4 regions of the Caballeronia sp. DA-9 genome follow, and region 4 is predicted to be linked to each of the others. Evidence: predicted binding sites of a transcription regulator. Region 4 holds the regulator's gene; each other region holds the start of a gene.
The links. The regulator LexA, encoded in region 4, represses DNA repair genes until DNA is damaged. The targets are predictions, from matches to a motif close to ACTGTATNNNNATACAGT.
Positions count from the first base shown of each region.

Region 1: a site for LexA is predicted at 4,543-4,560, ahead of imuA (translesion DNA synthesis-associated protein ImuA). Genes of this name have one in related genera too.
Region 2: a site for LexA is predicted at 4,511-4,528, ahead of ACRWA7_RS06000 (LexA family protein). Genes of this name have one in related genera too.
Region 3: a site for LexA is predicted at 3,394-3,411, ahead of ACRWA7_RS34755 (LexA family protein). Genes of this name have one in related genera too.

Region 1 covers NZ_CP195131.1:499,599-507,345, reverse strand. Annotated here, with positions in the region: gene ACRWA7_RS02280 (purple acid phosphatase family protein) at 1-1,654, opposite strand, end outside; gene ACRWA7_RS02275 (LysR family transcriptional regulator) at 1,771-2,673, opposite strand; gene ACRWA7_RS02270 (NAD(P)H-dependent oxidoreductase) at 2,761-3,540, shown strand; gene ACRWA7_RS02265 (DUF72 domain-containing protein) at 3,548-4,453, opposite strand; gene imuA (translesion DNA synthesis-associated protein ImuA) at 4,571-5,278, shown strand; gene ACRWA7_RS02255 (Y-family DNA polymerase) at 5,208-6,698, shown strand; gene ACRWA7_RS02250 (error-prone DNA polymerase) at 6,705-7,747, shown strand, end outside.
Region 2 covers NZ_CP195131.1:1,337,765-1,345,511, forward strand. Annotated here, with positions in the region: gene ACRWA7_RS05980 (hypothetical protein) at 1-248, opposite strand, end outside; gene ACRWA7_RS05985 (alkaline phosphatase family protein) at 614-2,458, shown strand; gene ACRWA7_RS05990 (cytochrome-c peroxidase) at 2,536-3,777, shown strand; gene ACRWA7_RS05995 (hypothetical protein) at 3,868-4,065, shown strand; gene ACRWA7_RS06000 (LexA family protein) at 4,721-4,891, shown strand; gene ACRWA7_RS06005 (hypothetical protein) at 4,939-5,142, shown strand; gene ACRWA7_RS06010 (response regulator) at 5,266-5,610, shown strand; gene ACRWA7_RS06015 (hybrid sensor histidine kinase/response regulator) at 5,685-7,271, opposite strand; gene ACRWA7_RS06020 (ATP-binding protein) at 7,390-7,747, shown strand, end outside.
Region 3 covers NZ_CP195135.1:90,813-98,559, reverse strand. Annotated here, with positions in the region: gene ACRWA7_RS34770 (hypothetical protein) at 152-553, shown strand; gene ACRWA7_RS34765 (SOS response-associated peptidase family protein) at 618-1,577, opposite strand; gene ACRWA7_RS34760 (Y-family DNA polymerase) at 1,671-2,942, opposite strand; gene ACRWA7_RS34755 (LexA family protein) at 2,939-3,382, opposite strand; gene ACRWA7_RS34750 (hypothetical protein) at 3,502-3,783, shown strand; gene ACRWA7_RS34745 (hypothetical protein) at 3,796-4,137, shown strand; gene ligD (DNA ligase D) at 4,177-6,144, opposite strand; gene ACRWA7_RS34735 (Ku protein) at 6,345-7,274, shown strand; gene ACRWA7_RS34730 (tetratricopeptide repeat protein) at 7,271-7,747, shown strand, end outside.
Region 4 covers NZ_CP195133.1:1,657,489-1,665,235, reverse strand. Annotated here, with positions in the region: gene cysW (sulfate ABC transporter permease subunit CysW) at 1-447, opposite strand, end outside; gene cysT (sulfate ABC transporter permease subunit CysT) at 444-1,340, opposite strand; gene ACRWA7_RS23920 (sulfate ABC transporter substrate-binding protein) at 1,534-2,571, opposite strand; gene lexA (transcriptional repressor LexA) at 2,866-3,522, shown strand; gene ACRWA7_RS23910 (hypothetical protein) at 3,728-4,123, shown strand; gene ACRWA7_RS23905 (DUF2939 domain-containing protein) at 4,272-4,889, shown strand; gene ACRWA7_RS23900 (universal stress protein) at 4,907-5,413, opposite strand; gene nodI (nodulation factor ABC transporter ATP-binding protein NodI) at 5,801-6,766, shown strand; gene ACRWA7_RS23890 (ABC transporter permease) at 6,854-7,618, shown strand; gene gnd (phosphogluconate dehydrogenase (NAD(+)-dependent, decarboxylating)) at 7,719-7,747, opposite strand, start outside.

The DNA of each region.
Region 1 (7,747 bases), on a different replicon from region 4:
ACAGAACAATAGTCTCGAAGAGTTCGTATTCCGGCGTCGGCGTCTGGTCCGCGCCCGGCGCGTGATAGTAGTTCATGGTGATGGTGGTATTGCCATGCCGTGTGCCCGGATCGTGATCGAATACGGCGATACCGTAGCCGGTTCCCGTGTCTCGCTGCGCTGACCAGATCGCATCTTCCACCGCATCGGCCGGGCGGCGCAAGAAGGTATTGGCCGACGTGCCGGGAATGGGCCGATTCGGCTTTGTGAACACCTGCGCTTGCGGATTGCCGGTCCCGGCGTCCAGTCCGTAGACATCCAGCGGCGCACTCGTGCCGCCACCGCCGAGAATCAGGTGGACAGTGCCGCGCGATGTGTCTATAGGCTCGTTCGCATTGCGAGACGTCATGGCCGGTCTCGGTTGCAGCGTATCGACACGCTCGCCCGTGACGGCATCGAAGCCTGCATGGTGATTGCAGCCGCGCACCGGATGACTGCGCTCGTAGTCATGATCGTGACCGCAGAGCACGAGGTCCACGCCATAGCGATCGAATAGCGGCAGCCACGCTTCACGAATGCCTTTGTCGGAGCCATTGCCGGTCTTCGATGAACTCAGCGCATCCTGATGCATCTGCACGATGATCCAGTCAATGTCGTCGTCCTGCGCCGCGTGGCGCAACGTTTTTTCGAGCCAGCGCGTTTGCTCGCCCTTGCTATAACCGCGTATATAGAACGAAGTGCCAGGATCGATGGGCGGATTCCCTGTGCTCGCAGCCGGCACGAGCGGAGCCGGTCCCGCCACGAAAGCAGCGGCGTCCTGATACACGACATCGTCGGCATCCAGCGATACGAACAGGATCGAGCTGACACGAAAGCTATACCAGCGGCCCCGGAAACGCGTACCGTTGTCCGGCAGCGTATAGCGCGTGAGATACGACGCCAGGCCTTGCTCGCCATTGTGAAACTCGACTTCGTGATTTCCCGGACAAGGCATCCACGGACGATTGGCCGCCGACGTTTGCGCGTTGTTACCAAAGTCGCGCCACACTTCCGGCTGATGCGTGGGGTTGAGATTGGCGTAGCAGAGATCGCCATTCAGCAAATGAAACAACGGCTGGAAGCGTTCGACGGCTTGTACGGCAAAGCGGCTCTGCGGCGACGAGAGCACCCAGCCGGTATTCGGCGTGGCGAGGTCGCCATAGCTCGTGAAGCGAAACGCCGCGCGGCCGTGCGGCGCGGTTTTGAATGAGGCGCTGAACGGCTGTGCGGTGTTGCTGTCATTATCGGCGGTGACTTCGTATTGATAGGCCGTATCCGGCTCGAGACCATGAATCAACGCGTGGTAAGTGCAGACAATTTCACCGTTCAGCCCATCGGTATAGGTACGCTGAACGCCGTGCACGATCCTTGCATGGCCATTGCCAGCCGTGCTCACCCGTACGCGCGGATTGGCGGCCGGCGCGAGCGAAGCCCAGCTCACCACGACTTCCCTCGACGGATCGTCGCCCCAGGTCAGGTGAATCTGCTCGGGCGTGCCGTCGGACGTTGTATCGGCTGCGCGCGCCGAGCCGGTCATCGTGGTTGCGGCGCTCGCGAGCGAAGACGCGCCCGCCAGCTTCAGGAAACCGCGTCTTGAAACGGTCGCGGCAAGGTCGGATGTGGTTTTGTTCGGCATGTCAGGGTCTCGCTCCGGGATTGTTGGGCCGACAACAGAACTCATTATTACGAGCGGTATTACCTCGTTGTGACACCTTCAACAAAGCTTTCAGCGAGCATGACCGGCCTCGGCCATCACCTCTCACCTACCTTCTGCGCAATAAACTCCCTCAACCATCTGTGCGCGGCATCCCGATGCGACCGCTCATGCCAGAACATGGCCATCTCGTAGCCGGGTACATCGACCGGCGGTTCGACCACGCGCAGCGTGCCTACATTGCGAACCAGCCGCGAGGGCATCATCGCGACAAGATCCGTGCTTTGCAGCACCTGCATCATGAACAGGAAGTGCGGCACGGAAAGCACGACCCGGCGCGTGAGCCCTGCCTCGGCAAGCGCTTCGTCCGTGATGCCGCGAAACCCGCCGCCATCCGTCGATACGATCACATGGTCGAGCGCGCAAAATTGCGCAAGCGTGGGACGGCGCTTCAGGCGCGGATGTCCCGCGCGGCCAGCCAGCACGTATCGCTCGCTGAACAGCACTCGCCTGTGCATGTCTTCAGGCGCGCCGTCGCTGGTATGAAGCGCAATGTCGATTTCCCCACGCTCCGCTTGCCGCGCAATGCGTGAAGGCACCATTTGCACAATCGCCAGCCGGGTGCCGGGCGCGGCCGCGCGCAAACCGGCCAACGCAGGTAACACGACAGTCGATTCCGCATAGTCGGCAGCGGCCACGCGCCACGTGTTGCCCGCTTCGGCGGGATCGAAAGGGCTGGCCGGCGACACCGCGCGTCCGAGTGCCTCGAGCGCTTCGCGCAAGGGTTCGCGCAACTGGTCGGCTCTTGCCGTGGGCCGCATGCCGCGAGGTCCCGGCAACAACAAAGGGTCGCCGAACACATCGCGCAACTTGGCGAGATGAACGCTCACCGACGGCTGCGAAAAATTCAGGCGCTCCGCCGCGCGGGTCACGTTGTGCTCCGAAAGCAGGACGTCGAGCGTGAGCAGAAGATTGAGGTCCAGACGTCTTAGATTATTCATAGTTATACCTGACATTTTGAATATTCATTTCCAATATACCGGACGAAGATGCATGCTGCCTTTCTTTCAGCACGGAAGACTCAAGCCATGAATGTTCTAATTGTCTATGCGCATCCCGAACCGAAATCACTGAATGGTTCACTCAAGGATTTTGCGGTCAAACATCTTGAAGATGCCGACCATGTTGTGAAGGTTTCGGACCTGTATGCAATGAAGTGGAAAGCACCGCTCGATGCCAGCGACAGCATGGACGGACAGGCGTGCGAACGTTTCAATCCCGCGCTCGATTCGAAGCTTGCGTTCGAAAATGGCCGGCAGGCCAAGGACCTTGCAGAGGAACAAGACAAGCTGCAATGGGCCGATGCAGTCATCCTGCAGTTCCCGTTATGGTGGTTCTCCATGCCGGCAATCCTGAAAGGATGGGTGGAGCGCGTCTATGCATATGGCTTCGCCTATGGCGTAGGCGAGCACTCGGACACGCACTGGGGCGACCGTTATGGCGAAGGCACGCTGGCAGGGAAACGGGCGATGCTGATGGTCACCACGGGCGGCTGGGAATCGCATTACAGCGCCCGCGGTATCAATGGTCCAATAGACGACATCCTGTTCCCCATTCAGCACGGAATCCTGTATTACCCAGGCTTCGATGTGCTGCCGCCATTCGTGATCTATAGGACGGACCGGGTCGGCGAAGCGGGATTCACGAAAGCGTGCGAGACGCTCGCAGAACGTCTCGATAAACTCTGGACCACCGAGCCAATCGCATTTCGCCCGCAAAATGCCGGCGCGTATGACATCCCGGCGCTCACGTTACGCGCAGATATTGCGCCTGGCCAGACCGGTTTTAGCATGCACAGCGAGCAATGATCCAGCGTCAGGCCTGATCGAGAAACCCCATCAGCCTCAACGCGTTCCTCTGACTCTGGTCTTCATAATTGGTGTTGAAGACCACATGCGTCATATCGACGGCTTTCGAGATTTCGATGATCTGGCGGGCAAGCGGATCGAGTTCGTCGTCGTTGTACTCGTAATTGAATCTGGATGACGACGCCGTCATTCCCTTGATATTCCAAGTCTCATGGTTGCGCCCATGCAGACGGATCAGCGCGAGTCCGGGATGCGTTGTTTCCCAGATTGCCGGAATGCTGTTGGTCGATCCTTGCGGTTCATCGACCACCACGTTCACCAGTCCGCGCTCGCGCTCCATGGCGAGCGTGGAATGGCGGCGTTTTTCGTCGAACCACGTCTGGTTGCGGAATTCGACGGCCATCGTACAGCCGTCCATCACGCTCATGACGTCCGCGCAATGTTCGACATGCCGGATGCCGTGCGGATTGCAGATGACCCACGGCGCGAACTGGAAATGCACCACGCCGAGCTTGCCCGAAGCGCGCAGCGGTTCAATGGCCTCGAAATACCGGCACCACAATTCCTGCTGCAATTCCGCCGATAAATCCTTGTAATACAAGCTCGTCTTGCCGTTGCGCGGCAAGTGCGGCTGCAAGTCGGCCGGAAACATGTCGCGCGCGGTCTGGTGTCCGGTGAAAAGCCGGAACGCCTTGATATTGAACACGAATCCTGGCGGCGTTCGCTGCGCCCACGCCACGGAATTCGCGGGATTCGGCATGGCGTAATAACTGGAATCCACTTCGACAATGGGAAAAATGGACGCGTAATGCCGCAAGCGCGCCTCTGCGCTGGAACACCCCGGCGGATAAAAACGCTTGCACCTGACAAGTGTGGGATCTGTCCACGAAGCCGTCCCGACCAGAATGCCCACCGCATCTACTCCCGACAATTTTTGGGTGACGGTCTCCTGCTCCGTGTTTAAAAAGGGGCAGTTCCCACCGGATCAAATTCAAGTAAAGTACTGTACATCCATACAGTTAAATTTACCATGTCAGCCCTGCTAAAAAACGTCGAAGAGATTCACCCCGCCTTGTGGCGCGGGTCGCAACTCGCGCGCGCGCATGGGCAGACGGTCGATACGGGCTACGCCGTACTTTCCGCCGAATTGCCGGGCGGCGGCTGGCCAGTGGGAACGCTGACCGAACTGCTGGTTCAGCAGCCGGGCGTGGGCGAAATCCGGCTGCTGTGCCCGGCGCTCGCCGCCGTGAGCAAGCGTCCGATCGCGTTCGTGCAGCCGCCTCATATTCCGAACGCGCCTGCCTTTGCCTATCTGGGCGTGCCGCTCGACAAACTGCTCCAGTTGCGCGCGACAAAAATGGCCGATGCCCTCTGGTCGGCCGAGCAGATTCTCAAGACCGGCAGTTGCGGCGCGCTGGTTTTCTGGCAGCAACATGCGCGCCCCGAGTCGCTGCGGCGGCTGCATCTGGCGGCTCAATCGTCTGAAACGCTGTTCCTGATGGTGCGCCCCCTCGCCTGCGCGCCGGATTCGTCACCGGCTACGTTGCGGCTGGCGGTGCGCCCCGCGGGCAGCGGCATTGCTGTCGATATCATCAAGCGCAAAGGCCCGATCCGCGCCGAAAGACTGTCCGTCACCCTGCAACCTTCTCCCATTTTGATGAGTCCCCATGCCCGTGTACGTCGGCATCCATCTACCGCGGTTGTCGCTGGAAGTGTTCCGTCCACGCTGGTCGCTTAGGCCCGAACACGGCTGCGTCGTCCTCGACCACAACGCGGTCCTGATCGCGGACCTGGGCGCTCGCGAGGCCGGCGTGTGCGTGGGCATGAAGCGCGGCGGCGTGCTCACGTTGTCGCCCGGCACGCTGATGTTCGAACGCGATTCAGGCAAGGAACAGGACGTGATGCGCGAAGCCGCTTTTTCGCTGATGAAATTCTCACCCATGGTCGCGTTGTGCGACGAGGAAACCATCGTCATGGACGTCACGGCGAGCTTGCGGCTTTTTGGCGGTATCGTGAGGATATGCCAGCAGATACGGGATATTGTCGATGCGATCGGCCTGAGCACGCGCGTGAGTACAGCGCCGACGGGTCAGGGCGCGTGGCTGCTTGCAAAAAGCGCGGGCCGTGCCCACGCTCAACGGCGCGTGCTGAAAATGGCGTCGCTCGAACGCAAGCTCGGCAGGCTGCCGTTTCAATCCGTGCAGGAAGTGCGCGCGTTCACCGACTGGTTTACAGGGCTCGGCTGCAAGACGCTTGCCGACATCCGGCGCCTGCCGCGCGCGGGCCTGAAAAAGCGCTGCGGCGTCGCGCTGCTGGATTCACTGGATCGCGCTTACGGCATCGCGCCCGAACTGTACGAGTGGCTCGCCGTGCCGCCGGCGTTCAGCGCGCGCATCGAGTTGCCGGATCGCATCGAAAATGCGGAAGCCATGCTGTTTTCCGCGCGCCGGCTGATCGTGCAAATGTGCGGCTGGCTGAGCGCGCAGCAACTCGCGCTCACGCACGCCACGCTTGCGCTCGAACATGAGCGCGGGCGCAATGCCATCGACCCGACGATCATCCAGATTGCGCTCGCCGAACCGGCCTGGCACGAACACCATCTCGTGCGCCTGTTCAAGGAGCGGCTCGGCCGCACGGAACTCGTGGCGGCGGTGATTGCCCTGCGGCTCGACGCCGCGAAGATACAGGCGGCCGAACCGCCTACCGAGACGCTTTTTACCGAACCCGGCGGCTCGCCCGAGGACCACAACCGGCTGCTGGAATTGCTGGTTGCGCGGCTCGGTGCAAAGAACGTGCTCCGGGCGGCGCCTTCGCCGGATCATCGGCCGGAATGCGCGAACCGCTGGATTTCCGTGACCGACACCACCCTGCCCGCCAGACCCGAAGACATGCCGTCCGGTCTGCCGCGCCCCGCGTGGCTGCTTGAAAAGCCGCTGCAGCTCATGATGAAAAACCATCGGCCGTTTTATGGCTCGCCGCTGAAAACGGTATCGCTGGCGGAACGCATCGAAGCCGGATGGTTCGATAACAACCTGACAAGCCGCGATTATTTCGTCGCGCAGGCGAGCGATCAAAGTTGCTACTGGATTTATCGCGAGCGGCTGGGCAGTGCGGAGGCCGATGATCCGCACTGGTTTCTCCACGGCCTTTTTGGATGACGTGCCGTGGATACGACCTTCTCCACGCTGCCCGCGTATGCGGAGCTTTTCGCGTTTTCCAATTTCACATTTCTCCATGGGGCATCGCGTGGAGAGGAGTTGGTCGCGCGCGCCATGCAGCTGGGTTATGCCGGTCTCGCGATCACCGACGAATGCTCGCTCGCGGGCGTCGTGCGTGCACATGTGGAGGCGAAGAATCTCGGCTTTCCGCTCGTGATCGGCTCGTATTTCAAGCTCGTCAATGCGGATCGTTCGCCGGCGTTCGGGCTTATCTTGCTGGCGCAAAACCGCGAGGGCTACGGCAATTTGTCCGAGCTGATTACGCTCGCGCGCATGCGTTCAAAGAAAGGCGAATACCTGCTCACGCCAAGCGATCTCGCGCACCCCGATAAAAAGTTCGCCCATCTTCGCGGCATGCCGGATTGCCTTGCCATTCTCGTACCCGACTTTCCGGCAAAGGAAGACGCGCTCGATGCCCAGATCGAATGGCTCGACCGCACGTTTTCACAACGCGCGTGGGTTGGCTTGACGCTGCATCAGCGCGCGCTCGACGACATTCATCGCGGCATTGTCGAGCAGGTTGCCTGGCGTCACAAGATACGCGTGGTCGCGACCGGCAACGTGGTGATGCACGTGCGTTCACGCAAGCCGCTGCAGGACACCATGACGGCGATTCGCGTTGGCAAGCCGGTGAGCGAATGCGGCTACGATCTTGCGCCAAACGCCGAACAGCATCTGCGATCCCGTTTGCGGCTGGCGAATCTCTACCCCGAATACACGCTGAGTGAAACGCTGAACGTGCTCAAGCATTGCACGTTTTCTCTCGATGAACTGCGCTACCTGTATCCCGACGAAATCGTCCCGCCGGGTTATACGCACGCGGCTTATTTGCGGCAGGAAACTTACATTGGTGCGAACCAGCGTTTTCCGCAGGGTATTCCTCATCAGGTTCAGGCACAGATCGAATCCGAACTCGAGTTGATCGAGTACATGAAATACGAGGCGTACTTTCTTACGGTGTATGACCTCGTGCGCTTTGCTCGCAGCCA
Region 2 (7,747 bases), on a different replicon from region 4:
GTCTGTGTTGCAGATTTGCTAGATAGCAGTGGGTACACCGCAGGAAGTTGTTTCAGCGCACACTCGATGTAGACTCTGTCGGTTTTCCCTTCGCACAGAATCAACGGCTTCTCAGGATTATAAAACTGCGTGAACGTGAGAAATCGTCGGAACGTCCGTGCTGCGGCGTCCATTTCCGCCAATATCCCTTTCCGAGCACGGCATTCTTGAACGTCGTCAGGTGGTAAATGCCTTGTTTTCTCAAACATACGGACATTATCGATAAAGCTAAGCATGCCACGGAGTTGTGAGCGAGTTCCTTTCTCTTTCTCGATAACCCAATTCCCTTGCTCATCTCGGCGAGAGCGGCGGCCGAAACATGCTTCATTGTCGACAATATTGACCCGGCCGTCGATTGTCGCTTACCTGCCGAAGGTCACCCCCGCTTACCCGTCGAGCCTCAATTTGCTGGAGGCGGCTTGAGCCAATGCTTATTTCAATTCCTAACAAATTCTTAATGGGCGTGTAACACAACTTACATAGGCTTCATGCGAGTCAAATGCCGTCGAATGGATCCGGTCTATAACGAGGAGAAGTTGTGAAAAATGCGGGGTTGTGTAGGTGTGCGCTCGCGATGCTGGCAAGCATCGGCGTAATGGCAGGGTTGTCTGCCTGCGGAAGCAGCGACAATGGGTCGAGCGGGCCGAGGGTCACCGGTCAGGTGCTCGGCAGCTATATCCAAGGTGCGGCGGTCTGCCTGGATGTGAACAACAACGGCAAGTGCGACCAGGGCGAGCCTGTCGCGCGCTCGGATGCCCAAGGCAAGTTCTCGATCTCCGATACGAGCAATGGTTCCTGGAAGTATGTTGTTGCTGACCTGAATGGTGCCACGGAGAACGACGCAACGGGCAAGAACATGGGCACCGTATTCAACAGCACGGCTACGTTCCGTTCGCCGCGCGGCGCCAGTTCCACCAGCGCGATCACCACGCAGCTTTCGCAATTGATGGACAGTGGCCTGTCGCAGTCGGATGCTCAAACGCAACTGGCCAGCAAGATCGGCACGGCGCCAGACACTCTGCTGGGCGACTTCAACACCAACGGCAACGCCGCAGTGAAAGCTGCGAGCGACCAGTACATTGCAACCGTCGCCTCTAACAAGGCGATCAAGCACGTTTGGGTTATCGTGCTCGAAAACAAGGCCGCGGAATCGACGTACGGCACGACGAACCCTGATTCGAACCAGGACCCGTACCTGAAATCGCTGATGCCGCAGGGCACGTACCTCGCGAACTACTATGGCACCGGCCACGTTTCGCTGGACAATTACATATCGATGGTGTCGGGTCAGCCATCGACACACGACACCGAATCGGACTGCTTCGCGATTTGGTCTGATATCGTGGATAACGGAAACGACTCGTCGAACCCCAAAGTTCTCAAGGCAGGCACGGACATAAACGGCCACCAGAGCGGCGGCTGCGTGTTCCCGGCTCGTGTGCAGCATTTGGGCAACCAGATGGAACAAGCCAAGCTTACGTGGCGCAGCTACAACGAGGACATGGGCAACGACCTGAACCGTGACGGCACGAAGACCTGTTCGTTTCCGCGCCGTACAGCGCAGCTTGCGGGCATAGACCCGATGAAAGCTGTAGATGGCACACAGGCTGCACAGGCTCCATCGGCTTCAGGCGACATAGCGGGCGACGAGTACGCAACGCGTCACAATCCGTTCCCATATTTCCATTCGACCATCGACGATCTGGCGAACTGCGACGCGCGCGTGGTCAACCTACAAGACAACTTGGCAACGGATCTTCAGTCGATTGACACTACGCCGAACTTCTCCTTCATCACGCCGAACCTGTGTGACGATGGTCATGATGGTGACGGTACGGGTACAGCGGGCAAGGGCTGCGCAAACGGTCAGCCTGGCGGTTTGACTTCGATCGACGCGTTCCTGAAGGAGACGATTCCGGTGATCCAGGCTTCGGCCGCCTACAAGCAGGACGGCCTGATCATTATCACCACGGATGAAGGCGTCGTGACCGGACTTACGCCGACAACGCAAGTCAGTGCCGATGGCAAGACGCTCTCCTTGCTGGAGCCGGAGATGGGCAATCAGTGCCCTGGCTGCAACCAGCAAACGGGCCCGAACGTGGCGCGTCCGGAACAGGTCACGTTGACCACGTACCCGGTGGCCCAAGCAGGCCTGCTCGGTATTAACCCGGCGACGCTGCCTGCATCCGTGCAGAGCGTGTCGATTTCGTTGAACTACCTAGGAGTCGGTGGCGATCAGATTGGTACGCTTCTGCTGTCGCCGTTCATCAAGGGCGGTCACGTGGATAACACCGGCTACAACCACTACGCGCTGCTGCATTCGCTCGAAGACAACTTCGGCATGGGCTCGTATCTCGGCTACGCCGATGATACATCGCTCAAGCCGATCTTCACGTCGAGCAACATTGACAACCGCTAATCCCTAGCGATCTCAATAGAACTCTGTTGTCGTTTGCCCGGTTCTCTGTTCGAACCGGGCTGTTTTCTTGATGAGTCATGCGCCAATATCCTTCAAGGGCTGTTCTCGCGACGGCCCTTTGCATTTCCCTTCTGTCCGCATGCGGCAAACATGCCCTGGACGCTCAAGCGGCATCTCCGGTTAAAGCGGGTGCTACTGATCTGGTAGCTATCGGCAAGGTGGCGTTCTTCGATCCGTCGCTGTCGGCTTCCGGCAAGCAGTCATGTGCGTCCTGTCACAGCCCCGCGAATGCCTACGGGCCACCGAATGGTCTGGCTGTCCAGTTGGGTGGTCCAAACATGGATCGAGGCGGACTGCGCTCGGTACCGTCGCTGCGCTATCTGCGTTCGGTGCCTTACTGGACGTTCACGCAGGCAAATAGCTTGAAAGAGCGCCTGGAGGACGGCGATAATCAGCCCATTGGCGGATACACCTGGGATGGGCGCTACAACACCCCTGCGGAGCAGGCTGCATTTCCCCTGCTCAATCCGGATGAAATGGCAAACACCAATGCGGATGACGTGGCGAAGAAGCTGAGCAAAAGCACCTACGCACAGCAGTTCCGGGAAGCATTCGGCCAGGACGTTTTCTCGCGACCGGCAGAGGCGCTGGCAGACCTCGGAAAGGTATTGCAGGCATTCCAGTTCAATGATCCGTCGTTCGCGCCGTACTCCAGCAAGTTCGACCGCGTGCTAGACGGCAAGGATCAATTCACGCCGCAAGAGGCGCACGGATTGATGCTGTTCAGCGACCCCGATAAGGGCAACTGTGCAAGCTGCCATCTGATCAACAAAGGCGCTCACGGCGCGCATCCGGCATTGACAGATTACAACTTCCAGACGCTGGGTGTACCACGCAACATAAATATCCCGGCTAACCGCGACCGGAATTTTTACGACATGGGGTTATGTGGACCGCTGCGTGAAGACCAGGCGAACCAGACGTGGTTCTGTGGAATGTTCCGCACGCCTACGCTTCGCAACGTCGCCACGCGAGGTGTGTTCTTCCATAATGGCATGTTCCATACGCTTGAAGATGCGACGCGCTTCTATGTTGAGCGCGACACGGACCCGAAGAAGTGGTATCCAAAAGACGCGCACGGGCACGTCGTGAAGTTTGACGACCTGCCGAAAAATCTGCGCAGTAACGTGGATGTCAAGACGGAGCCGCTGACGAATCACCTGGGCGGCAAACCAGTGTGGTCGGACTCGGATATCCGCGATGTGGTGGCGTTCCTGAATACCCTGACCGACGCGGACGCACAGGCAGTGCCTCGCTAACGTCGTGCCGAAAAAGAAAAGCCCGATTAGTCTTAAGGGCTTTTTTGTGTTAAGGGCCTGATACTACTGCGTCATAGAGTCATGGAGTCAATGCAGCAATCGGGCCTCTCTGTAATCGACTGGATCGGTGTACCTCGCGAAATTGAAAAGGCCATCGAGCATTTTCAGCCGATTGTCGACGGTTCTACTTGCGTGCGTGAACGTCGCATTTTGGCCGATCTGCGTCTGTCATTGATCGACCTTGGAAACAACAATAACGTATTGCACACCACCGATTACGCGGGTTAAATGTTGTCGCGGCGGAACACGGTGCTCAAACCGCCAAAAGTACCTTTCTTCCTTGCCGCACTCTCGAACGACGATGCACGTCATAGCATGGCGCTCTCATCACGCAGAGTTGTTTCGTTCGCTGCATCGCGTGGAAGTACCCACGCAGCTTCCGTCACATCCCCGGCAGATTGTAAATATCCGTACCGGCAGTCCACCTGTTGAGGTCGTCCACTGGAGGCGTTCCGACTGTTCTCCCATTCTCGCGCGCATAAAAGTGGGCTCGCCCGCTTCCCCACGGGCCGCCGCCGCGTCGATGGAAGACCCGAACGCTGCACGCAAATGCGCAACGAATGCAGCCATCTCGGGCATTGGGCGCGATTTGCGCGTGGTCGCCACGCTCATCTTCATTCCCTGCTATCTCGAAAAAGGGCCAAACCAAATCGGAAAAAAGCCATTAGAAAATACTGTACATTCATACAGGTATCGTGTCCATGCGCCGCACCATCCCTCTCGCCGACGATGTCGCCGGCGCATATTTGATTGAAGTACTGGCCAAGGTGCCGGCTGGCTTCCCAAGCCCCGCGCAAGATCACACGCAAAAATGCATTGACCTGAACGATGTACTCGTTATGAAATTAATCGCGACATCCTGTTTCAGGTCAAAGGCGACTCGATGATCGACGCGCGGATTTTCGATGGAGATCGGCTCATCGTCGATCGTTCGGTGGAAGCGGTGCACGGGTGCATCGTGCTTGCTTGTGTTGATGATGAATTTAGGTGCGCCACGCCGACCCTCGCCATGGCAACGCCATCTTACTCGTTTCCAATACACCACCTTGATTAAGCTGCCTCCAGCGCGAAACGACGGCAGTGTTCCAGGTATCCGACCTCATGGCCGCCGACGAACTCGATAATGCTGCTCCAGAGCCAGAGCGGCGCATCAAAGGCACGCTGGATGAAGAGTTTGTTTTGGATAAAAACACTTGGCTGAATTGGAGTCCTGAACTTGACGCGTGGTTGGATAACCCAACTTTCTCGCAGCGAGCAGACCTCCGCGTACGGCCCGCGTTTCGCCATGGGCGAAAAGACTTTTAAGCCTCTCAAGCAGCGATGCTTAAAAGCGATTGGACAGATAACGATTAATGCAATTACGCTGCCTATAACCGCTTACACACATATAAAAATCATACTTTCAAAAAACTTACGGACAGTGTGACCATGCTAGTTTTGTTTGTCGAGGACGATTCCCGGTTGGCCAACGCATTTGGCGCACTTGCCGATGATCTAGGACATCGCGCTGACGTTGCATATGACGGTGCGACCGCTTTGAAACTGACCGCCGCCCGGGTGTACGACGCCATCTTCCTCGATCTGGGCTTGCCCGACATCGATGGTCGTCAACTGTGTCAGCAACTTCGCGATGCCAGTCGAAACGCCCACGCATGTGTTGTGGCAGTAACGGGTCGCTCCGATTTATCAGAGGCGGATCTTGCGCCGTTCGATGGCTACCTCCTGAAACCCGTAAATCGGGAGGCGCTTAAAGCGGTAATAAGCAGCTGTTGACAGCGACGCGCGGCCTCCCTTGGCGGTCCTGAATTTCGCGGTGGCGATCCTTCGTTCGCAGAACTAAATCGCGATCAATGGTCGTCCAGATTATTGAGCAAATGGTCAAGTTTCGCGAAATCGACTGGCTTTGGGCAATGCTCATCGAACCCCGCATCAAGCGCGGTTTTTCGGTCCCGATCGCTGCCGTATCCTGTAATCGCGACAAACATCGTTTGCTCCGTCGCCAAGACGCGCATCTGTTTTACCAATGCGTAACCATCGATTTCAGGCAAGCCTATGTCGCTGAGCACGACGTTGGGCACGCGATCGCTGAGCATTTGCAGCGCGTCCACTGACCGGTAAGCCGTACGCACAATATGTCCGGACATCTGGCAGTACATCGCAAGCGCGTCGGCGGTGTCGGCGTTGTCATCGATCACCAGGATATCCAGCGGTACTGTTACGGTAGTGCGCGCCGTTGGGGTGGGGGCGGTACGCGTCGGCGCCGCTTGTTTGAGTACCAGCGTAAATTCACTGCCATGACCAATTCCGTCGCTTTGCACATCGAGTGATCCGCCGTGCCATTGCGCGAGGCGGCTCGCCAACGGCAAGCCGAGCCCCATGCCCCCGGTTGTGCGGTCCAATGTACGGTGTGTTTGTCCGAATACCTGGAAGATTTCGTCGCGATCCTCGGGTGCGATGCCCACGCCTGTATCGGAAACGCTGATCCGCATGAACGTGCCGTCGCCTTCGGCATGGATGTCGATCTGGCCGCCCTGCGACGTGAACTTGGCGGCGTTCATCAGCAGGTTGACAAGAATCAGCGGACATTGGACCCGATCGGCCATGACCCATGCATCGTCGATGACCGTTCGTGTGAGTCGGTGTTGCTTTTGCTCAATCAGCCCTTCCGCCATTTCCAACGCCTGGTCCAATAGACTGTCTACACGCACGGGCTCAAGATTCAGTTCGATTGCGCCTAGCGAGACAAGCGAAGTCGATAGGAGGTGGTCGACCAACTGTCCCATGTGTCGCACATGCCGGCCAATGAGTTGTTTAGCCCAGTCCCGCTGATCCGGTGACACCTGAAACTTGTTCAAGACCTGCACGGCAGTAAGGATCGGCGACATCGGCGCACGAAGCTCATGCGCAAGCATCGCCAGGAACTGATCCCGATTGCGCTGCGCGTTTGCGATCGTCTGTTGCTTTTCCTTGACCTTCAGTAGCAGGTGCGTGACCTGCTCGCCTAGGAGACGAAGCACTTCCATGTCGTGTGAATCAGGTATGCGTGTGGCGACATCCTTGATACAGAGCGTGCCCAGAGCAAAACCATCCGGAGAACGAAGAACGATTGCCATGTAGAACACGACGGCATCATCGCCGTTGCATTCCGGATGACTTGCTATTAACTCATGGCGGGTAGCATCGTAGATCACAATGTCGTCCGAATCTTGTATTGCCAAAGCACACAAGGACTCAGCGTGCTGATATGTCCTGCGAACTGCGCCCCATGCTGATTTACACCACGTGCGCGCCTCATCAACAAAGTTGATGAACGCGCGTGGTGCGCGCATTACACGGGCAGTGAGTTGCGTGAGCGCATCAAAATGTGCATCGACCGGCGTATCAAGGATAACCAGGTCGGCAAGCCGCCCGAGGCGAGCAGGATCAGAAAGCATTTGTCATCGGAAGCTGAAACAGGTCTGGACACGTACAGCAAGTCGTGTTCCGGAATAATTTGACGATATTGTGTTGCGTTGACTACCCGGTATTTTTACGCGGATGCCATAATAAGTGATGCAAACGATAACCGCTGCTGAGGCTGCAAAAATTACTGATTCAAAGATCGAGCCGGGTGCGCTATTTGTCCATTTGGCCGACGCGTATATCGTGTTTGACGCCAACCGTAGGGCGGTGTTCGCAAATGCCGCATACCTGCGCTTGCTGGAGCAAGATTCGAGTAATGTAATTGGCTACCACATTGACGAGCTGCCGCAATTTGCGACCTTCACTGCCGTGGACGAGGGCGGAGCGTGGCTCCGTTCAGCTTTGGAAGAAATGGAAATGGGCGAAACGCGCTCGACGCCGTATTTCCGTTTCGATCTTGCGAAAGCCGAGGAAGCCACCCACGCGCGATTTTGGAAGTTCAAAGCGA
Region 3 (7,747 bases), on a different replicon from region 4:
CCGATTATGGCTCCGGCCGTTCCAAAAACGAAGATATGGCAAAGCCTTTACGTGCGCCACTCTGTGCCGATTGTACTTTGACCAGGCCGTGCTACGGCGAAGCGCAATCGACCCTTGGACGATTCGACATTAGGTCAGGACAAAAATTAAAATGAGCACGCAACTAAGCAATCGGTGCAGGACATCCCTATACCGCGTGATATTCGGTAAGCCCAACAGTAACGACGAACGCATCGTCTTCCTGATGGCCGGCAGCCGAGAAGCTGCGTCCAAGCGGGCGACATCGGTACTTGCGGCGCTCTTTGACATCGAGCCGCTCGAAGTCTATCTGTACAACCTCGCGTCCTTCGTCGACCTGGTCGATTCGGGCGTGAGCGACGACGAAGACCTTCGTATTTTCGAACTGGGTTGGAAGGGACCAATGGTCAGTGTATGGGCTGAACACCCCCTGTTCCTCACCGACGATTCATCGCTCCTTGGCAAGTGGGCCGAACTCTACGCGGACCTCGCCAGCGCGACGGCAGTGGAAGCAATCAGACGCGCTCGTTCTTGAACTTATCCCGCAGCCACGCTGCTTGTTGCCTCACTCGCCGAACGTGTTCGCGACTGTCCTCGGCTCAAGCTGCGAGGCGATACTCGTAATACGGCTGATGACGATCATCGAGAATGGCGTATTGAGCCGCCAGATCGGCAGGGTCTGGATTGAGCCAGGCGTTAATGTTCTCGGGCTTGATCGGCACGATACAGCGGTCGTGACCGGCGAGCGCGATTTCCGCAGGGGGATCGTCGGTGACGGCCGCAAACGACAACAGGTCCGGCTCACCCTTGCCTGTCCACTTCGACCACAGGCACGCGATCAACATGTCCTGCGGCGGATTTGGCTTGAATTCAAGGACGAGGTTTTCTTCTTTCTCGCCTTCAGCCAACTCACGAGCCTCGACGCGGTGACGCGGTACGTTTTCATAAAACGCGCTCACCAGCATCACGCCATGTGTGTATCCGAAGAGCCCCTTCCAGAACCCTTCGAGGTTGTCTCGCCTTGCGTTGTAGGTCCCTGGATATTTTGTGTCGTAGAACGCCGGCTTGCCGGCGGGTCGACATTGATATCGCATTGGCTTCACCACAAGCTGACCATTTTCGACGACCATCACCGGCGCGTATTGACCGGGAAATATCCGTGAGTCACGGTCCTTCGGTTCGGTGCGGTTGAAGTCTTCCAGCTTGCTGCGGATCCAAGCGATCTTATCGGTCGCAATCCGCTGGCTTTCGGTCGCTGCTTTGGTGGTCTTTGTCAGCAGCGTACGCTCGGCATCGGACAGCCGCGTGCGCTGTTTGAACAGGTCCTCTTCGAGCTTCGCCGTTTGGCCGGCCGAAAACTCGACGATCGCTTCTTTGATGCGCGCCTCTGCATCGTTTTGCGGCAGCAGGAACGGCGCTTCCATGGCCTTCGGGATTTTCGATTTGCTGCCACTGCGGCGGTCCCAGAACAGTCGAAAGAATTCATCGATGTCAATGTCTGCGCCATAGACGTGCACGTATTTGCGATAGTCCGCGGTGATCTGAGCCGAGTAACACATGACGAATGCTCTCCGTCTCCTGTTCGTGAACCATGATACCCGCGTGGCCAGCGCTGGTCGAAGAGGGGGTGATCACCCTTCCACCGACCAGTCCTATCGCACAATAGGAAGTGCTGCCCAGTCGGACGTGTACGCGGGACTGCGCCTGTCCTGATTCATGTGCCATGTTCTGCGCTGCTCAACAGCGCCGACCTTCAATGTCCCGCGTCCGTACTTGTCGTTGATCGCATCGAGCGCCACCATCATCTTCGCCTGCCGGCTGGCATCACGACCGAAGAGCTCGCCTTGCTCAATCGACGTTGATTGCAACTCATGGAGCAGTACACCTGCCTTGGCGTACCGGAAGCCTTCCCGATAGATCTGACGCAATCCGAACAACGCCGAGTCGACCAGCGTCAGGGTGTCCGACGTCGGTGAAACGAGCGGAACATTGATGGCACGGCTGTATTGCGGGTCGTCGCGCTTAAACGGGCTTGTTCGGATGAAGACCTGGACCTGATTGGCGTGCAACGCTTGACGACGCAATCGCTCGGCCGCTGTCGCAACAAATTGTGTGACCGCCTGCGTCAGCTCATCGAGTGTATAGACGACATGGCCGAAGCTGCGCGAGCAAAGCACTTGCTTTTGCGGCTGCCCCGCATCTTCAAATCCATAGCACGCGATGCCGTTGAGCTCGAGCAAAGTCCGCTCGAGAACCACGGAAAACTGCTTGCGAATGAACGAGGGACTCACGCGTTTGAATTGCAGCACCGTTTCGACACCCATCTCATGCAGACGCGCGCCGATCTTGCGGCCGACGCCCCAGACTTCGCCGACGTCCACGCTCGCAAAGATACTGTCGCGCTCTTCTGCTGTCAGTATTCCGATGTCACAAACACCATGCCATAAACGCCCCACATTCTTCTTGGCAATGTGGTTCGCCATCTTGGCGAGCGTCTTCGTAGGGCCGATGCCAATGCACGTGGGAATACCGATCCACTGCAGCACCTGCGCACGTATCTGAAGGCCATAGGTTGTCAGGTCGCAGCGAAGTCCGCCCAGGTCGAGAAAACATTCATCGATCGAGTAGATCTCCTGGACCGGCGAACACTGGCCGATCAATGACATCATGCGGTCGCTGAGATCAGCATACAGGGCGTAATTTGAGCTGAGTGCGATAAGGCCGTTGGTGCGCTCGAGGTCGCGAATCTGGAAATACGGCTGCCCCATTCCCACTTTCAGATCTTTGGCTTCTTGTGATCTCGCGACTGCGCACCCATCATTGTTGCTGAGTACGACGACAGGCTTGCCGACGAGCGACGGCTTGAAACATCGCTCGCAGGAGACATAAAAGTTGTTGCCGTCGATGAGGGCGAAAGTGGTCATCGACGTTTCTGCGGGTGCAGCAGCTGACGCAAATTCCACGTGACCACGCCCCACACGCTCATCTCCTGCCCTTCGACGAACGTGATTGGCGGATAGAGCGGGTTCGCCGCATGCAAACGGACGACACCTGAGCGTTTGTATAAGCGCTTGACCGTGAACTCGTCATCGACGCAGGCAAGGACCACACGACCATGGACCGGCTCAATCGAGCGGTCAACGATCAAACGGTCGCCGTCAAAGATCCTTGCATCAATCATCGAGTCCCCTTCAACCTGGAACAGAAACGTCGCGATCGGGTTGAGCACCAGCACGTCATTAAGATCAATACGCTTTTGCGTATGGTCCTGCGCCGGACTCGGAAACCCTGCGGGCACCTTCGCCAGCACTTCGATGAGAAATGATCCTGCTGCGTCGGCGGTAATCGGGATCGGGCGGCTCATGGACAGACAATACTGTATGGATGTACAGTATTCTATAACGGGTTTTGAAACGCTGAATTGCCCCTTTTTAGTCGATTGCGGAGGCTGTTGTGGATGTGCTTGCTCGACGAAAGCATCCAATGCCGGAGATGGCGGCCTTCGTCGCGGAGCTGCGAGCGGCCTTTGGCGACTCGGTGGACGAAGCGGTGTCTCGCGGGAAGAGCGGCGAGCCGACGTTTTACGCGCGCGAAAATGGGCGCACGGTCGGAACGCCGCCAAGCGACCACTACAACGTGTGGAGGGCGTCCGAGGACGTGCGCGATCGTCACTATTGCCACGGGTGTGACGGAAGTTGCATTGGCACCGCGATCAGGTGCAGTCAGCGCATGACCCAACCGATGCAAGGCCAACAGAAACGCTAGACGAGGAGTTGCATGTTTGTAAAGAATGAACGGCGCGCCGAATTGTTGTGCTTCCTGGTCGTGACCGCTGCAGCGTCGCATAGCTTGACCAGTGAATGGCGGGTCGACCACGTGGTTGAGAGTTGCCGGCTCTGGCTCCGACGAAATGCTGTAAAGATGCCGTGGCTTGAGCGAGTCAACCTGGGGCAGCTCGCGTTGCGACTCGCGAGACGCGACCTGTTTAAAGCCAAGGTCGTGATCCGGCAGGCGCACGTTCAAGCGTTATTCACGGGCGATATGGCGTTGAACCTATCAAGCACCATGGTTCAGCGCGTCTTGGCAATCTGCGCGAACGCGATCGCGCAGCGCTCGTAACCGTACGCAACTGCTTACCGAAGAGTGTGACCAAACACATCAACGCTGCATGCCAATGGCGCGGCGCATCGCTACCGTGACGCCCTGACGGGTTCGCCAATAGCCTTCCCACGGATCGCTGTTGAGCGAGCGTTGCCGGGCAAGTGCCGAACTGATCGACCATTGATCGCCACCAGTGACGTCTTTTAACTCGTCCCAGGCAATGGGCATCGACACCGCCAGACCGGGCCGCGCGCGAACAGAGAACGGCGCAACGGTACTTGCGCCGCGGCTGTTTCGCAGATAGTCGATGAAGATTTTGCCAACCCGGTTTCGCGGCCCCAAGACTGCTGAGAAGTGATCGGGCAAGACCTTCGCCATGTGTTGCGCAAGCGCTTGCGAGAACCCCTTAACTTCCGCCCAGCTCTGCTTACGTGTGAGCGGAACGACAATATGAAACCCTTTGCCGCCGCTCGTCTTGGCGAACGACTTGAGTCCGATCTCGTCAAGCACGAGCTTGGTGAGCGAGGCCGCGTCGAGCATCGCCGACCAGGGCAGCGACGGGTCAGGATCCAGATCGAAGATGACGCGATCCGGATGGATTAAGTCTGGCGCGACGGCGTTCCAAGAATGCAGCTCGACGACGCTCATTTGAGCAAGTCCCACAAGCGATTCCGCATTGTTTGCAACGAGCAGCGGCGGATGGCGAGGATGAAGCTCAACTGGAAGTTCTTCGACTCCCGGTATGCGCACGCGCTCGGAATGTTTTTGGAAGAACAGCTCGCCATTGATGCCGTCGGGCGCCCGTACCAATGTGAGTGGCCGGTTGTGAAGATAGGGTAGCGCCCACTCTGAGATGTCGTCGTAGTATCGAGCAAGCTCGACCTTTGTTTTGCCGGACGTGCCGTCGACAACTCGGGCGGGGTTCGTTACTTTGATCTCTGCGATGAAGACGGCTCCTCTCGGCCCCGCCCGCTCTCGAGACGATCTCACGTCGTCGGGAGCTTCTTCGCCGGGTATCACCGCGCCCTGCTCTTTCACGACAGCGCAAGCAGGTTTGTCCTCGCGCATTGCATAGAAAGCCGCGTGCCGGATCTCGCCGCTTGGGGTCCATTCCAGAAACGATACCTCGCAAACGAGCTCAGGCTTCAACCATATATAGTCACGGTCTTGGTCGGGCTCGGGAGCAACGGAAAATGCTGCCTTCTTCTGCTTTAACGGCTCGATACGCTTGGAGATTGCGTCGTTGCGTGATGCTTTGACTGAAGGCGCGACGTTGCCCGCGTAATGAAGCACACCACTGGCGTCATAGACACCCAGCAAAAGCGAGCGGACCCCGGATTTCGCGCCTTTGTTGCGCGAGATGCCAGCGATCACAAACTCCTGGCGAAGATTGCATTTGAGTTTGACCCAGTTCGTTGAGCGTCCAGAGCGATACGGCGCATCGCCGCGCTTGCCGATGATTCCTTCAAGGTTCATTTTGCAGGCGGAGGCGACCAGCGACTGCGGATCCTCAGCGAAGTCCGCGGAGTATCGGATAAGCGGATCGTGAACCTCATCGAGCAGGTCGTGGAGTAACTGGCGCCTTGCGCGCAAAGGCTCGCTGCGAACATCTTCCCCATTAAGCCAAAGGATGTCGAAGAGGAAGATGACGATTTTTGCTGTGCTTCTGCGGTCGAACGCGTTTTGCAGCGCACTGAAGTCGGGCATTCCGCTCGCGTTCAAAACCACCGCCTCTCCGTCGAGCCACGCGTTTTCAACAGGTAACGATTCGACTGCCGCCCGTAGCTTCGGCATCCGATCGGTCCAGTCGTGTCCGTTCCGGGTGAAGAGTTTGACGGAACCGCCTTCGATGCGAATTAACATCCGATATCCGTCGTACTTAATTTCGTAGGACCAGTCACCGGATGCCGGCGGACGACTCGCCAGTGTCGCGAGCTCCGGTTCAATCATCGAAGGCATCGCGCCAGGCGGATCGTTTGCGACCGGGCGTTCGCGCTTTTGCGTCGTGCTCCATCGTCGTGGCATGGCGGCTCTCCTCGGTCCAGGGGAAGTGCACAGTCCGTGCCCGTCAGGGCGCAGGACCAGTGCCGGGCATATTGCATGCTCTCAGGTTGCGGCTAATAATCAAGAAAATCGAAACTAAACAGCCAACGGGCTCGGCCGCTCGCCCGTCCTTCGTACGCCGCAGCCGCGCGCCCTGACGCCGGCGACCAGGAGAAAAAACCATGGCAGCGCGCTCGATTGCTTCGTTGACGCTTTCTTTCGGCCTGGTTTCCATCCCGGTCAGGCTGTATTCGGCAACCGAGAGCGCCTCCGGGGTCGGCTTTAACCTCCTGACGCCGGAAGGCGGCAGAGTCAAGCAGCAATACATTTCCGAGGCGACCGGCGAGGTTGTCGCTCGTGCGGACATGAAAAAAGGCTACGAGTTTGAAAAAGGCAACTTCGTGGTCTTCGCGCCCGAAGAGCTGAAGGCGCTCGAGGAAGGCGCCACTCACGTGGTGGAAATTGTCTCCTTCGTTCCCGAAAAATCAGTCGACCCGCTTTTTTACGACAAGGCGTATTTCATTGCCCCGGACAAACGCGGCGGTAAACCGTACAGCCTCCTGCGACAAGCCATGCGTGAAAGCGGGCGGTGTGCGCTCGCCAAATGGTCGTATAAGGGGAAAACCCGAGTGGTGCAAGTCCGCCCCGCTGAAGACGGTATGGTTTTTCAGCAGCTGCTGTTTGCCGACGAAGTGCGCGCACTGAGCGATTTGCATATCGAAGATGAGGCGGTCACGGACAAAGAGCTGCAGCTCGCGCTGCAAATTATCGATCAGGTCTCAGAAGACGCGTACGACCCGACCGCCTACGAGGACGAGGAGAAAAAGCGGATCCTCGAGGCCATCGATCAAAAGATTGCCGGCAAACAGATTGTGTCGCCCGAGGCGCCTGCAGGACAGTCGGGTGGACAGGTGATCGACCTCATGGAAGCGCTTCGCGCGAGTCTCACTGCGAACAAATCCAAGAAAACTCCACCGGCGAAACCATCCACTGCACGCAGAGCGCTTCCTGCCGAAGTGGAATCGTTGGCAGCTAAACCTCGCCGGCCGGTCAAGCGGGCAGCACCCAAGCTCGAAGAAGCGACTCCAGCAAAGGTGCGGGCTCGCAAGTGATTAAACGCAATGCCGGTCATGACTACACGCTACGCAGCCTGCAATCGATCCTTGGCGTCTCGAGACGCGTGTTGTCCGGATTGATCGACGCCGGCTTCGTTCAGCCCACGCGCGGCAAACGCAACGAACTCCGATTTACGTTTCAGGACGTAGTGCTGTTGCGCACGGCTTTTCAGCTGCAATCATCGAAGATTCCATCGCGGAAAATTTTGCGCGCGCTTGGCAAATTGAAGGCAGAGTTGCCAGCCGAGCTCCCGTTGTCGGGGATTCGTATTACTGCGGTCGGTGACGCTGTCGCTGTCAAAACCGGCGACGATCAATGGGATGCGACATCGGGACAACATCTTCTAGATTTCGAGGTCGCACCTGTCAAAGGCGACGTAGCGTTTCTCGACACAACGCCGCGAACTTTAAAGAGCCGGGCACAGCAGGCTGACGAGTGGGTAGCGCTTGCGGAACAACTGACAAGCACC
Region 4 (7,747 bases):
GTCGATAAGCCAGGGTCCGAACCAGCCCTGCGCGCCGAACATCAGCACGTAGATCAGGCCCGAGACGACCGGCGAAACAGAGAAAGGCAAGTCGATCAGCGTGGTGAGAAACGCCTTGCCGCGAAACTCGAATTTCGCGATCGCCCAGGACGCCGACAGGCCGAACACCACGTTCAGCGGTACGGCAATCGCGGCGGTGATCAGCGTGAGCTTGATGGCCGACCACGCATCGGGGTCCTTCAAGGAATCGAAGTAATAGGCCACGCCCTTCGCGAAGGCTTGCGCGAATACGGCGACAAGCGGCACGACGAGAAACAGCGCGAGAAAAATCAGCGCGACCGCAGTCAGGATCCAGCGCACTGCGCGCGGTTCGGTGACGGGATCGAGCTTGTGTTCTACCGCGCGCAACGCCGCGATATCGGCCGTTTTCTGGTTGACGCTGCTCATGCCTTGGCTCCGTCGATGTGCAACGAACCGGCGAGCGCGGGCGCTGGACCCGCGCCGCCACGGCTCGTGCGCCGCTGGAGAAACCATTGCAGCGTGTTGATGAGCAGCAGCATCAGGAACGACACGCACAGCATCACCACGGCAATCGCGGTTGCCCCGGCGTAGTCGTATTGTTCCAGCTTCGTGATGATCAGCAGCGACGTGATTTCGGATTTCATCGGCACATTGCCCGCGATGAAAATCACCGAGCCGTATTCACCGAGCGCACGCGCGAAAGCAAGCGCAAAGCCGGTCAGAAGCGCGGGGAAAAGCGACGGCAGCACCACGCGGCGAAACGTGAGCCAGCGCGTTGCGCCCAGGCACGCGGCGGCTTCCTCCTGCTCGCGCTCGAAGTCTTCGAGCACTGGCTGCACCGTGCGCACCACGAACGGCAAGCCAATGAACGTCAGCGCCACCAGCACGCCAAGCGGCGTGAACGCCACCTTGAGCCCAAGCGGCGCAAGAAATTGCCCGATCCAGCCGTTGGGCGCGTACACGGCCGCGAGTGCAATCCCTGCAACGGACGTGGGCAAGGCGAACGGCAGGTCGACCACTGCATCCACGATGCGTTTGAACGGAAAGGTGTATCGCACGAGAACCCAGGCGACCAGGAAGCCGAACACCGCGTTGATCAATGCGCCGCCAAGCGCCGCCGAAAACGTCAGGCGATACGACGCCATCACGCGGGGCGCCGTGACCGCGCGCACGAACGTCGCCCAGTCGAGCGTGGCCGTCTTGGCAAAGGTCGCGGCAAGCGGAATCAGAACCACGAGGCTCAGATACGCCACCGTGATGCCAAGCGTCAGGCCGAAGCCCGGCAGTGCGCTGGGCTTGCGGAAAGTGAAAGTTGTCATGCGTCCATCATCCAGTACCGTTGCGCCGCGGGGACGGCGCTTCAGGGTGTTTCAAGGTTCTGACCGTCTGTGCGGCCGTGTTGGCGCTTCCGGGTTCTTCTGTTTTTCGACCTTTGACGACCCTTTATGACTACAGCATCGCGAGCGGATGACCGCGGGCGATGCTGTATTTCCTGCTTTCATGCCGCCACAATTACTGCGGCTGATAGATCGAATCGAACACGCCGCCATCGGCGAAATGCGTCTTTTGCGCCTTTGTCCAGCCGCCGAACGAATCGTCGATGGTGTAAAGCTTGATCTTCGGGAACTGCTTGGTGAGCGCGGCCGGAACCGTGGTCGAACGCGGCCGGTAGAAGTTGCGCGCCGCGATCTCCTGACCTTCCTCGCTATACAAGTACTTGAGATACGCCTCGGCAAGCTTGCGCGTGCCATGACGGTCAACGACCTTGTCGACGACAGCAACCGGCGGTTCAGCCAGGATGCTCACCGAGGGGACCACGATCTCGAACTTGTCCGGACCGAACTCCTTCAACGACAGAAACGCCTCGTTTTCCCACGCAATCAGCACGTCGCCCTGACCACGCTGCACGAAGCTCGTGGTCGCGCCACGCGCGCCTGAATCCAGCACGCCGGCGTTTTTATACAGCTTCGTCACGAAGTCCTTGGCCGTCGTTGCATTTCCGCCCGGCAGATGTTCCGCATACGCCCACGCCGCGAGGTAGTTCCAGCGTGCGCCGCCGGACGTCTTGGGGTTCGGCGTCACAATCGATACACCCGGCTTGACCAGATCCGGCCAGTCCTTGATCTGCTTCGGGTTGCCCTTGCGCACGAGGAAGACGATCGTCGACGTGTACGGCGACGCATTGTCCGGGAGGCGTTTTTGCCAGTCCTGCGCCACGATGCCCTTCGCCGACAACGCATCGATGTCGTAAGCAAGCGCCAGCGTCACCACATCGGCTTGCAAGCCATCCAGAACGGCGCGCGCCTGACCGCCCGAGCCGCCGTGCGACTGCTTGAACGTGACGGTTTCGCCAGTCTCGGCTTTCCATTTCTTGCCGAAAGCCTGATTGAAGTCCTGATACAGCTCACGCGTCGGGTCGTACGACACGTTGAGAAACGAGGTATCGGCGTGCGCCTGCGCGATCATCCCTACCCCCGACGCGGCCCCGATAACCGCTGTCGCCAGCAGTTTCCTTGCACGCGCGCCCCATCCCGAATTCCGACTCAGCATTCCCCGTTCTCCGTCTTATGGTGTTTGATGGGCTGAGTCTATCGACGGGCTTTCATTATTAAAAATAATTGTTCCTCATTCTTTTAGATCGAAAAGTGCTAATGAAGGCTGGAAGCGGCGTTGCGACCAATAAATGGCTGTTGAAGCGCCGCATTTTGGGCTGTCGTGTGGTGCAAACGACGTCGAACTTAAAGTAAAGCTTGAAAAGCGGCGAATACTGTATAAAACTACAGGCATCTGTTCATCCATACAGTGGATCGCGGACCAGACAAGGGGCTAAAGCACGTGACCAAAATGAGCAAACTGACTGCGCGGCAGCAAGAGGTGTTTGAACTGATCCAGCGCGCTATCGAGCGGACGGGATTTCCGCCCACGCGCGCCGAGATTGCCGCGGAACTTGGCTTCAGTTCGGCCAATTCCGCCGAGGAACATCTTCGTGCACTGGCTCGTAAAGGAGTGATCGAGCTGGCCGCCGGATCGTCACGCGGTATCCGCTTGCTGAACCAGGCAGGTCCCGACGACGGACCGCATCAATTCACGTTGCCGCATGCCAGTATCATGCAATTGTCATTGCCGCTGGTCGGGCGCGTGGCTGCGGGCAGCCCGATCCTTGCGCAGGAACATATCTCGCAGCATTTCGCCTGTGATCCGGCCTTGTTCTCCAGCAAGCCCGACTATCTGCTGAAGGTTCGCGGACTTTCCATGCGAGACGCAGGCATCTTCGACGGCGACCTTCTCGCGGTGCAAAAGAAGAACGAAGCCAAGGATGGCCAGATCGTTGTCGCGCGCCTTGGCGACGACGTAACGGTGAAACGCTGGAAGCGCCGTCCTGACGGGGTTGAACTGATCGCCGAAAATCCTGACTACGAAAATATCTTCGTGGCTTCGGGCAGCGACGAATTCGCACTTGAAGGTATTGCTGTAGGACTGATTCGATCCGGCGAACTCTGACGCGCGCCGGATGCTGTTGAATTAACGACGGCGTTTGGTTTTGTTCGGTTCTTTCGTTCAAGACGCTGTTTTCTGAATCTGCGTGGCGGCAACGGGTGCTCCTGCTTCCGGCCGCGCCACAGTCGAATTTCCGGTTTTGTAAAGCGTGACGGACATCGCATTCGCGATTGACCGGCGCGCACCCTATTGTTCACGGAGAAACATCATGGAACGATTTGCCCGTCTGTTTTCTGTCGCGTTTTTATCGGCTGCGTCAGCTTCTTTTGCGCCCGCAGCGCGCTCACCACTTTCGTTCAGGCAATTCCGGGAGTTCGGCCGCTTTCGGCATTTGCGCGCGCTGATTTCCTGCAAGACGCGCAAGGACACCCATACGCCAGACCTCTTCGACGAACCGCCCGTCCTGCCGTCGCGGCAGCCAGCGTTCGCGCGTGTGTCGCTGAATGCTTCCGTGCATGCGCAGGCTGAGCGGCGTGCACCGGTACGCGTTTATCGCGGTGAATCGCGCGTCATCATGGTTGGAAATATTGAAGCGGTGTCGCGCATGATCGACCGCTGCGTCGACGAAGAACGTGCGGGTGTCGAAGGTGGCTTGCTTGCATGAACCTTCGGGTCGTTTTTTTGCCAATGAGTTTGAGGGATCGATTTCGTGGCGGCGCGGTCAACTAACAGTGGTTGGACTTCTCGCGCCCGGAAATTCGCGGTTCGCTCATCCAGTTATTCAGCTCATTTGCACGAAGGCGCCCTGACGTATGTCTCGTACGAGCAAGTCGGTTTTAACTGCATTGATTGTGGTTGCGGTCATCGCGGCGCTCGGGATGTTCTACGCGTCCCCGTATATCGCGCTCGACAGGATCAAACGCGCCGCCGACGCTCGCGACGCCGCGACGGTGAATGCATACGTGGACTTCCCGCTGTTGCGTGAGAGCCTGAAGGACCAGGTCGGTCAACTGATTACGCGAAAGATCGATGTGCAAAAAAGCGGCAATCCGCTGGCGCTACTTGGTGCAATGATCGGCGCGGCGTTGATTGGCCCGCTCGTGGATTCGTATGCAACGCCGGATGGCGTAGCGGCGATTTTAAATGGCATGCCGCCGCGAGGCGAGCCCGGCGAGAAACCACCGGCTCCGTCTTCGAGCGATCCCACGGCTGCTGGAACACCGCCAGCCTCGCCACAACCGCCGCCCGTGACGAGCACGCCTGCCCAACCCGCGCCCAAACAGCCGCCTCGGACTACTGCTGGCTACAGGAGTTTCGATACCTTCGCGGTCAACTACCAGCATGGCGCCGGAGACGCGCGCTACTCGGCCATTCTCAAACGATACGGCCTGTTCTCGTGGAAACTGGTGGGTATCGAGTTGAACGGGTGAACCGGGCAGGTTCGTCGTCAAGCATTCACTTCCGCCTTCGCAGGCACTGCGGCATGCGCCGCGTCCTCCTGCTCGGCCGTTGATCCGACCGGCGACACGGCCACCAAAATGCTGCACGACACACGGTCCATCAGCGGTGTGTTACCCGCGCCCATCCACCACCGTGCAAGGCCCGTGCGGCAACGGTGTCCGACCACCACCAGATCCACCTGCAGGCTTTGCGCCAATCCGGCGATTTCATCGATAGGATGACCGAACGCAAAATGACCCTGCGCGCTCACGCCGCGCTCCGTCAGCCACTCCACGCCTTCGCGCAAGATATCCCGTGCGGCGTCTTCGAAGCGCCCGCAGGCCATGTCCGTAAGCAGGCCTGCGCTTTGTGCAATGCTGGAACGCATATCCACAACGGCCAGCAGATGCGTTTCGGCCTTCAGCTCGAGCGCAAGATTCGCGCCGTCACGCAGCGCCTTTCGTCCTTCACGAGAGCCGTCGTAGCACAGCAGGATTTTTCGGTAGCTCGCCATGGTGGTTCTCCGCGCTGCTCGTGGCAGCAAAGGGCATCGAAAAAACAGTCGTCAACGTGTTGCGTGTTCTGCCCTGTGCCCAGCGGGCGACAAAACGCGTGTCGCGTTGCCGTCATCATGGTGCGTCGCTAAAACGCTTGCAACGATGGAAAACGCTAATGCATGTGCATCGCGGAAAAAACTTCAAGCGTGCAGCGTGCCAGCACGCGTAACGCCTTGTCTGACGGGGCTCTGCGGGTTTGACCGGCACTTCACCACGAGCCCCGCGCAGTCACGGGATGGCGTTCATGCGCATAGGCAGTGCAGGCCATGCGCGCCGCCGCGCCGCGCTGGTGCAATCGATTAAACTAGGCAGCTTGTTTCCGTCCCGACGCCGAGTCCTCCCGCATGGCAGATGCAGCAGTGTTACCCCACGACACCCGACCGGCGGATCACGCGCCGGTACGCCCGGCTATCGAGTTTATCGATGTCGAAAAACACTACGGCGACAAGACGGTCGTCAATGGATTGTCCTTTCACGTACAACCTGGCGAGTGTTTCGGGCTGCTCGGACCCAATGGCGCGGGCAAGACGACCACGCTCAAGATGCTGCTCGGGCTCGCAGCGCCGGATATCGGCACGATCCGCCTCGTCGATGAACCCATTCCGTCGCGCGCCCGCTACGCGCGGCGGCGCGTCGGCGTTGTTCCGCAATTCGACAATCTCGACCCGGATTTCACGGTCCGCGAAAACCTGCTGATCTTCGGCCGGTATTTCGGCATGAGCGGGCGCGAGATCGAGGCAGTGGTCCCGTCGCTACTGGAATTCGCGCGGCTCGAAAGCAAGGCGAATGCGCGGGTCGGCGAATTGTCTGGCGGCATGAAGCGGCGGCTGACGCTCGCACGTGCGCTTGTGAACGATCCCGACGTCCTGGTGATGGACGAACCGACCACGGGTCTGGATCCGCAAGCACGCCACCTGATCTGGGAACGGCTGCGCTCGCTGCTCGCGCGCGGCAAGACCATTCTTCTCACCACGCACTTCATGGAGGAAGCCGAACGGCTTTGCGACCGGCTGTGCGTGATCGAGGAAGGACGCAAGGTCGCGGAAGGCAAGCCCGATGAACTGATCGAGCGGGTGATCGGTTGCGACGTGATCGAGATCTACGGACCCGATCCGCAGGCATTGCGCGAGGAACTCGCACCGTTCGTGGGCCGTATGGAAATCAGCGGCGAAACGCTGTTTTGTTATGTCGATGACCCCGCGCCCGTGCATCAGCGGGTGAAGGGCCGGCCGGGCGTGCGTTACCTGCACAGGCCCGCCAATCTGGAAGACGTGTTTTTGCGCCTGACCGGGCGCGAGATGGTGGACTAGCCAATGTCGAGCAAACCGCAAACAAGCGCCCCGGACATTTCCCGTCAAGCCGTGCCGAAGCCCGAACACGAGCCGTTCCTGTCATCCATGCCGGCAAACGCCTCGAACTGGATGTCGGTCTGGCGGCGCAACTATCTCGTCTGGAAAAAGCTTGCGATCGCATCGATGTTCGGCAATCTGGCGGACCCGATGATCTATCTGTTCGGCCTGGGTCTCGGACTGGGGCTGATGGTCGGCCACGTGGACGGCGTTTCGTACATCGCGTTTCTTGCGGCGGGCACGGTGGCGTCGAGCGTGATGATGTCGGCGAGCTTCGAGGCCATGTATTCCGGCTTCTCCCGCATGCACGTCCAGCGCACGTGGGAGGCGATCATGCACACGCCACTCACGCTCGGCGATATTGTGCTGGCCGAGATCGTGTGGGCCGCAAGCAAGTCCGTGCTCTCGGGTGTTGCCATCATGCTGGTGGCCGGCGTGCTTGGGTACGCCAGTTTTCCATCGATGCTCTATGCGTTGCCGGTGATCGTCCTGACCGGTCTGGCGTTTTCCAGCACGGCGATGATCGTGACGGCGCTCGCGCCGAGCTACGACTTTTTCATGTTCTACCAGACGCTTGCGCTTACGCCGATGCTGCTGCTTTCCGGCGTGTTTTTTCCGCTGACGCAACTGCCGGCGCTCGCCCAGCACGTGTCATTGTTGTTGCCGTTGTCGCACGCCGTAGCGTTGATCCGCCCCGCGATGCTCGACCGGCCGCCGGAGCAACTTGTTATCCACGTCGCGGTGCTCGCGGCCTATGCAATCATCCCGTTCTTCATCTGCGCGATCCTGTTTCGCCGGCGCATGATGCGTTGACGTGTTGGCGCGTCAATGTGCCGAAGCAAAAAAGAAAGCCGCTGCAGCTTGCGCCGAGCGGCTTTCCTGCTATCAACCTGCTATCAATTCATCAGCAATCCTACTTCAAACCCGGCGTGAACTCCTTAT